Regions from separate parts of the Undibacterium sp. SXout7W genome, predicted to be linked through region 2. Evidence: predicted binding sites of a transcription regulator. Region 2 holds the regulator's gene; the other holds the start of a gene.
The links. Region 2 encodes NrdR, which represses ribonucleotide reductase genes. Its sites were predicted from a motif close to CACNANATNTNGTG; they were not measured.

Region 1 (4,442 bases), on a different contig from region 2:
AGTATGGCACCCGTGATTATTACTGGTGAGTCTGGTTGCGGAAAAGAACTTGCTGCGCGTGAAATACATACCAGTAGTGCGCGTGCGAGCAAGCCGTTTATTGCCGTCAACTGCGGTGCCATCCCGGAAACGTTGATGGAGGCAGAATTTTTTGGTTACCGAAAAGGTGCTTTTACAGGTGCTGCCGATGACCGCGAGGGTTTTTTTCAGGCTGCGAATGGTGGGACGCTGATGCTCGATGAGGTTGCAGATTTACCTCTGGCAATGCAGGTCAAATTACTGCGGGCCATACAAGAGCGTCGCATTCGCAAAGTGGGGGCAACGGCTGAAGAAACTGTGGATGTACGTATTATCAGCGCCACACATCAGAACCTTGCTGCCTGCGTGGAAAGTGGTAAATTCCGGCAGGATCTGTATTACCGTTTAAACGTGATTGAATTACATTTGCCACCACTGCGCGAGCGCTTGCAGGATGTGTCTGAGTTGTCTGCTGGCATCTTGAAAAAACTCACTGGTAACGATGTCACTGTGTCTCATAGTGCCTTGAATGCTTTGTTAGCCTACGATTTTCCGGGTAATGTACGAGAACTGGAGAACATTCTCGAACGCGCGATTGCCTTTGCCAACGACGATTGCATCGAAGTACAAGACCTGGCCTTGCGTGGAGCACGTCGGTTTGTGGAGGCAGTTGATCCGCCACCTTCACCAGCAGCCAATACAGGGATTGATCTTGCCATTAAGGACTTACCTGGCAATATTTTTTCTGCTCCGGAACTTCCATTTTCTTTGCCGGAATATCTTGAAAATGTCGAGCGTGAACTGATCCGGCGTGCCTTGGTCAGGACATGCTACAACCGGACACAGGCCGCAGAATTGCTTGGCGTCAGTTTCAGGCAATTACGATATCAAATACAAAAATTGAAAATTCAGGAAACTGAATAGAAACCGAACAAATCCCTCGATTCTCCTTCTCTTTTTCTGCATCGATGATGCACGTCTGACTTAATTGTGTCAGAATCGCGCCCCCGACCCGTGAGGGTGACGATGCGTCATCGACCAGTATCAAAGCCTCTGCTTGCAATATTAGTCAGTATTGTTAATAAATATTTATATTTAAACCATAAAATGTTAGTACTTACTTTCAATATCGCTCCGCGTTTTAGCGGTTTGAAAAAGTCAACTCTGTTACGTTAATTTTTAATAAAAAAACAGGTTGCATCCCCTTATTGGTCGCACTAGAATTAGTCAAAATATTTTTTGTTGCACTATATGTAGTGGTTTTCTTTCGTTATGCGTCTTGCATTAATTTTCCAAATTGAGTAGTAAGTAAATAAAGAAATACGAAAAAAATACGCTGTTTGTGCTGTATTGCGCCTGTTTCCTGACAGGTGCTGCGTAATACCCATGTGTCATCTTCGCCTCGGATAGTGGCGGCGGGATGGCGAATCAAGATATCACTGACCCGGAGGCTTAATGCACTCTTCAATTGACACACCACTTTCCAATCATCCAGACGCGGGTTCCATGCTGAATCCGACAACTCACCCGACAATGACGACAGCGGCGATATACAGCGAATACCGCATCATTCGTCGTAATGGTGCTGTAGTGGGTTTTGAGCCAAGCAAAATCGCTGTGGCAATGACAAAAGCATTTCTGGCGGTGAATGGCGGACAAGGCGCTGCTTCAGCCCGCGTGCGTGAGTTGGTAGAGCAATTGACAGCGAGCGTGGTTGCAGCTTTGATGCGCCGCCAGCCCGCCGGTGGTACGTTTCATATCGAAGATGTACAGGATCAGGTTGAACTGGCGTTGATGCGTTCCGGTGAGCATGATGTGGCCCGTGCTTACGTACTGTACCGCGCCAAACATCAGGAAGAGCGCCGTTTGCAACGCGAAGCGCAACAGGCGACACAGGCGTTGCTGCCTCAGATCCATGTGGTGATTGATGGTGTTCGTACATTATTGGATGTGGAGAAAGTCCGTGCTCTGATTACTGCGGCCTGCGTTGGTCTGGATAAGCTGGCCGATGCGGAAGCGATTCTGACCGAAACACTGAAAAATTTGTACGATGGCGTACCGGTCGAGGAATTGCATAAGTCTGCGATTCTGGCGGCACGTGCGCTGATGGAAAAAGAGCCCGCATATAGTCAGGTAACTTCACGCTTGTTACTGCACACAATCCGTAAAGAAGTCTTCGGCAAAGAAGTGGCACAGCAGGATGCCGCTGCGGCATACATCACGTATTTTCCAGAATTTATTCAAAAAGGGATTGCAGCGGAATTATTGGATACAAAATTAGCAGAATTTGATCTGGATCGTCTGGCTAAATCGTTGGTAGCTGACCGTGATTTGCAGTTCAGCTATATTGGTTTGCAAACATTATATGATCGGTACTTCCTGCATGTACGCGGTACCCGTATTGAAATGCCGCAAGCTTTCTATATGCGTGTGGCCATGGGATTGGCGCTGGAAGAAAAAGATCGTAATGCCCGTGCGATTGAATTCTATAACCTGCTGTCCAGCTTTGACTTTATGAGCTCGACACCAACATTGTTTAATTCCGGCACGCTGCGTTCGCAACTGTCTTCCTGCTACCTGACGACTGTGGCAGATGATCTGGGCGGTATTTATGATGCATTGAAAGAAAATGCCTTGCTGGCGAAATATGCGGGCGGTCTGGGAAATGACTGGACACCTGTACGTTCGCTGGGTGCGCACATTAAAGGAACTAACGGCAAATCCCAGGGGGTGGTGCCGTTCCTGAAAGTGGTGAATGACACTGCTGTGGCAGTCAACCAGGGCGGCAAGCGTAAAGGCGCGGTCTGCGCTTACCTCGAAACCTGGCACATGGATATCGAAGAGTTCCTCGACTTGCGTAAGAATACGGGTGACGACCGTCGCCGTACGCATGACATGAACACCGCAAACTGGATTCCTGATCTGTTTATGAAGCGCGTGATGGAAAAAGGTGACTGGACACTGTTCTCACCTTCCGACGTGCCTGATCTGCATGATAAATTCGGCAAGGCATTTGAGCAGGCTTATCTGGCTTATGAAGTGAAAGCCGCTTCAGGCGAACTGGATTTGTTTAAAAAAATACCGGCGCTGGATCTGTGGCGCAAGATGTTATCGATGCTGTTTGAAACCGGCCACCCATGGATTACATTTAAAGACCCGTGCAATATCCGTTCACCACAACAGCATGTTGGCGTGGTTCACTCCTCTAATTTGTGTACAGAAATTACACTGAACACAAATGAAAGCGAAATCGCGGTATGTAATCTGGGTTCGGTGAACATGCCTGCGCACATGAAAGATGGTCAGCTGGATCATGTGAAACTGCAAAAAACCATACGTACCGCGATGCGGATGCTGGATAACGTCATTGATATTAACTACTACGCTGTAGAAAAAGCGCGTCAGTCGAATCTACGCCATCGTCCGGTCGGTATGGGTATTATGGGTTTCCAGGATTGTTTGCACATGATGCGCGTACCGTACGCCTCGAATGAGGCAGTGCAGTTTGCTGACACGTCGATGGAAGCCGTTTGCTACTACGCTTACCTTGCTTCGAGCGAACTGGCCGAAGAACGTGGCACTTACAGCTCTTACCAAGGCTCGTTATGGGATCGTGGTATTTTGCCGCAGGACTCTCTGAAGCTGTTGGCGGAAGAGCGCGGCGGTTATCTGGAAGCAGATTTCTCCGAGACAATGGACTGGAGTATCGTGCGTAATCGTATCAAGCAATTCGGTATGCGCAACTCAAACTGCGTAGCGATTGCTCCGACGGCGACGATTTCCAACATCATTGGTGTATCAGCCTGTATCGAACCGACATATCAGAACCTGTATGTGAAATCGAACCTGTCTGGTGAATTTACTGAGATCAATGAACATCTGGTGCGCGATCTGAAGGCGCGCGGTTTGTGGGATGAAGTCATGATTTCTGATCTGAAGTATTTTGATGGCAGTCTGGCCAAGATTGATCGCATTCCTGAAGATCTGCGTGAGTTGTATGCCACCGCGTTTGAAATCAGCCCTTCATGGTTGGTAGAGGCGGCATCCCGTCGCCAGAAGTGGATCGATCAGGCGCAATCCCTGAATATTTACATGGCTGGTGCATCAGGTAAAAAGCTCGACGAAACCTACAAACTGGCTTGGTTGCGTGGTTTGAAAACGACGTATTACCTGCGCACGATTGGTGCTACCCATACAGAAAAATCAACATCCAAAACAGGTGCTTTGAATGCTGTTGCAGTTGACGGCGGTAGCAGTTTCAATGCCGCCGCTGTCGCGGCAAGCCAGGTTGCTCCAGAAGCAGAGGGCGCAGCATGTTATTTGCGTCCTGGTGATGCAGGCTTTGAAGAGTGTGAGGCTTGCCAGTAAGCGCTTAGTAAAAGTTGATAAGCGTTCGCCAGATATCGTCTGACAAACATCAAGTG
Region 2 (4,442 bases):
ATCATACACTCGCCAATATCGATCCGGAAATTTTTGCCTCCGTGCAAAAAGAAAATCAGCGTCAACAAGACCATATAGAACTGATCGCATCTGAAAACTACACTTCCCCAGCTGTCATGGAAGCCCAAGGCTCACAACTGACAAACAAATATGCCGAAGGCTATCCTGGTAAGCGTTACTACGGTGGCTGTGAGTATGTTGATGAAGTAGAACAACTGGCGATTGACCGCCTGAAACAATTATTTGGCTGCAATTTTGCTAACGTACAACCAAACTCTGGCTCGCAAGCAAACCAAGGCGTCTTTTTTGCCCTGCTCAATCCAGGCGATACCATCATGGGCATGAGCCTGGCTGAAGGTGGTCACCTGACTCATGGCATGCCACTCAATATGTCCGGTAAATGGTTCAATGTTGTTTCTTACGGCCTGAATGCGCAAGAAGATATCGACTACGATGCCATGGAAAAGCTGGCACGTGAAACAAAACCAAAACTGATTATCGCCGGTGCATCCGCCTTCGCTTTGCGTATCGACTTTGAACGTTTTGGTAAAATTGCGAAAGAAGTTGGTGCCTATTTCATGGTTGATATGGCGCACTATGCAGGCCTGATCGCTGCAGGCGTCTATCCTAATCCAGTACCTTTCGCGGATGTCGTCACCTCAACTACCCACAAGAGCCTGCGCGGCCCACGCGGCGGCATCATTCTGAGCAATGATGAAGCAATTGCAAAGAAAATCAATTCCTCGATTTTCCCAGGTATCCAAGGCGGCCCGTTGATGCACGTGATTGCAGGTAAAGCCGTTGCCTTCAAAGAAGCCTTATCTCCAGAATTCAAGGCTTACCAGCAACAAGTTGTCAGCAACGCAGCTGCTTTGGCAAAAACATTGACTGAGCGTGGCTTACGTATTGTCTCTGGTCACACTGAATCGCATGTCATGCTGGTGGATTTGCGCCCTAAAGGCCTGACAGGTAAAGAAGCGGAAGCGATTCTGGGCTCTGCGCATATGACATGCAATAAAAATGGTATTCCAAACGACCCTCAAAAACCAATGATCACGTCGGGTATTCGCTTGGGTAGTCCAGCATTTACGACTCGTGGATTTAAAGAAGCCGAAGCAATCAAAGTTGGTCACCTGATTGCAGACGTTCTCGACAATCCAAATGATGCAGCAACCATCGAACGCGTCAAAGCAGAAGTCAAGCAATTGACAGATGCCTTCCCAGTCTATGCTGCCTGATTAAGAAATTTAAGAGTCTGACGAATCAAAACGCCACTCAGTGAGTGGCGTTTTATTATGTGCTTACGACAAAATATCAACTTATAACTTCTGTACTTTGTCTGTACTTTAACAACTCACATCACACTGCTATGAAATGTCCTTACTGTCACAACGACGAGACCCAGGTCATCGACACCAGAGTCTCAGAAGAAGGCAACGTTATGCGTCGCCGGCGTAAGTGTACGAGCTGTGACAAACGCTTTACTACCTATGAGCGAATAGAGTTGGCCATGCCTGTCATTGTCAAAAAGAACGGTAGTCGCTCAGAATACGAAACCAGAAAATTACGTGCAAGCCTGATGCTGGCACTGCGGAAACGGCCGGTATCCGCCGAAGCCGTTGATAACGCTGTGCAGACAATTGAAGAAAAACTACTCTCAAGCGGAGAGCGTGAAATTCAATCGGTACAACTGGGAGAACTGGTCATGCGTGAATTAAAACGTCTCGACAAAATAGCGTACATCCGCTTCGCTTCTGTTTACAAGAGTTTTGAAGATGTTTCTGAGTTTGCTGAGGCGATTCAGGAAGTTGGTCAAGAACGAGATAAAAAGTAATCAAGCATTAATCGCCGGTCTGGGTATCGCCACAGGTATTCAGGTCAACGCTAGGGTCGCAGATTCTGCTACGACCCAAAAAGTTGATTTTGACCCGCCGAACTGAAGTTCCCAATGTGAACGTCACTGTTCCCGCCTGTGGTTGTTGACTACTGGCATCTGTTCTACTACGCCCATTTCCAGTATAGGAAATATACGTACTTGCAGAATCTGTAAAATTATTGGTAATGCCGATGCTACTCGACGTAAGGTTAGTAGCATCATGCGAGAAAATAATAGTCTCGCCAGCATCCACTTTCAAATTACTGTTCGCATCGATAAATACTTTCCAGCCAGACGTCCAATTCGTGCCATCAGTCGCCACCATATTGACCCTGCTTCCCCGCTTTATTGCCTCTGCTCTGGTCATGTTCACTGCCGAATAAAACTCGCTGGCCGTCGTCAGCAATCGCTGTTTATCAATAAAAGTTTTAAAAGTTGGTACTGCCATCGACATGATGATGGCAGCAATACCGAGCGTGATCATCAACTCTACAAGCGAAAATCCTCTTAAGAACGACGTTTTCATAATTTACCAACAAGTACTTTTCGCGCCAGAAACCGATACATCTTTAATGCCTGTGCTGGTCAGCGTGAAGTTGCCGCAATCGGCATCACTGTAATTTGAATTCACATTGGATGTGCCTGGGGTAGCAGTCAACAAAACACAATTTTGTATTGTGTCACCTGCGCATGCAGTCGCTTTGATTTCATAAGAACTCGTTGCAGCTGCTTCTCCAGAGTACCATTTGAATCGTATTTCGTTAACATCCGTAGAGGCTTGGGAAAATACAATATAAGAATTATTTTGTGTATAAAACTGTTCCTCTTGCTGCATCAATTTAAGTAAGGCCGTCTTCCCCTCAGCACGTTTAGCTTTTGTCACGCTATTTTTGTAAGAGGAATAGGCAACAGACGACAAAACAGAAATGATCAAAATAACGATGATTAATTCTATTAATGTAAATCCATTATTTTTTTTAGTTGTCATTGCATTTCCAGTCACTATTTATTTGCATCGTTGCGAAGTTCTTGCCAATTTTGAAGTTCTCTCCAACTCAATCGACCCGTTTTTGAAGCTTGATCAGGAGTGGCAATACTCGTCGTTGTTTGACCATTCGTATTCCCTGTACCTGGGATAATCACGGTTCTCGTTGTCACAGTTCTTCTTGCACCAGTAGCATTCCTGTCACCTACCGTTGTGCTTGTATTGAAAATAATAGGTGAGCTCAGAATACCAATCGTTGACACTGTACCAGTGACGCCACTGCTTAATCCAGTCAATAAATCGATCTGATATATCCGTCCGCTACCACCGGAACACGGATCATTACTAAGCAGCAAGGAATTGAAAAATAAAGTCTGACCAGCGATTGCTCCATCGGTAACACTTCTTTCTCCTGATGTAGCTGAATTATAATAGTCGAAATACCAACCTTTTTTACTTCCTGGTAAAGTCCCGTAGTTAAAGGTATTCCCTGTTAATGTATAGCCGGCTCCCGAAGCTGTTGCCGTACGCTGCTCTAGCTGACTACGTCCCGTCACTGCATCAGCGTTATAAGTCGTATCCAAAACTGCATAGTAGGAACTGGTATCGTAATTGGCAGCAGACGTATCGTACGACTCAACATATTTCCCAGTGCCGAATGAAATAATGTAACCGCCCCCGGCAGCAAAGACAATTTGAGGCCTCACTGTAATTGGCTGAGCAACACCAGCGGGGGTTTTCGCTGTAAATACAGGTTTAGTAGAGGCAATTGCAGAAGATAAGCTGCCACCTGTGAATACAAATCGCCATAAATTTCCTTGTAAGTCACCAGCATAAGCATAATTCACCGCTCCATCACCACCATAGGCTACGTTCGGTGCAGCAAGCGCATTTCTGAGTGCCAGATTGAGGCTAGTGGATGCCGTCGTCAACTTGAAATAATTACTTCCAGATACCCAAGGAGCACTTGGGTCTTTATCCAAAGACAATAAAAATAAAGCACCTGGTTTATTAACAGCATTCACGTCAGCCGTATTAAAGTTATTGTATCCACTGGAAATTACAGCAAAGTTTCCATAAACAGGCTTACCTGAAACCGTGCCAGTTCTGAATTTAGCAATTAATGGTGGAGTAAGCACGTAGCCCATGTCGCTATCATTCTTGTCAGTGAACTCCCACAAGGCACCCAAACCACCTGTAAAATTAGCCGGATTAGTCACATCAAGAGCAAAAATACCTTTGCTACCTGAGCCCATACCTGAGAGCAACAAGGTTTTCCATGCACCGTTGACCTGAGCTTCTTTTACTGTCATTTTCCCATCAACAAACGACTGATGAGAATAGTAAGGATCCGTCAACTGATTTAGTTTAGAAATCACAGCGTTAGGAACATAAGAAAATAATTCAACGCCGGTATCAGCATTAAATGCATGCAGCATTCCATCGTTTGCACCAACATAGACTGCCTTTTGGCGCCCGATGTTTGCTGCATAAAAAGTGCTATACCCAGTACCTGAGATATTTTTTGCTGGTGGACCGTAATAAACGGGGGCACTATTGATAATGTCCCCCAGTACTCCG

Region 1: a site for NrdR is predicted at 1,264-1,277, ahead of ACO0LB_RS04925 (ribonucleoside-diphosphate reductase subunit alpha). Genes of this name have one in related genera too.

Annotation. Positions count from the first base shown of each region.
Region 1 is NZ_JBMPPF010000003.1:215,307-219,748, reverse strand. It holds gene ACO0LB_RS04930 (sigma-54-dependent transcriptional regulator) at 1-942, shown strand, start outside; gene ACO0LB_RS04925 (ribonucleoside-diphosphate reductase subunit alpha) at 1,525-4,386, shown strand.
Region 2 is NZ_JBMPPF010000021.1:4,895-9,336, reverse strand. It holds gene glyA (serine hydroxymethyltransferase) at 1-1,238, shown strand, start outside; gene nrdR (transcriptional regulator NrdR) at 1,370-1,834, shown strand; gene ACO0LB_RS17305 (GspH/FimT family pseudopilin) at 1,842-2,402, opposite strand; gene ACO0LB_RS17300 (type IV pilin protein) at 2,406-2,864, opposite strand; gene ACO0LB_RS17295 (pilus assembly protein) at 2,879-4,442, opposite strand, start outside.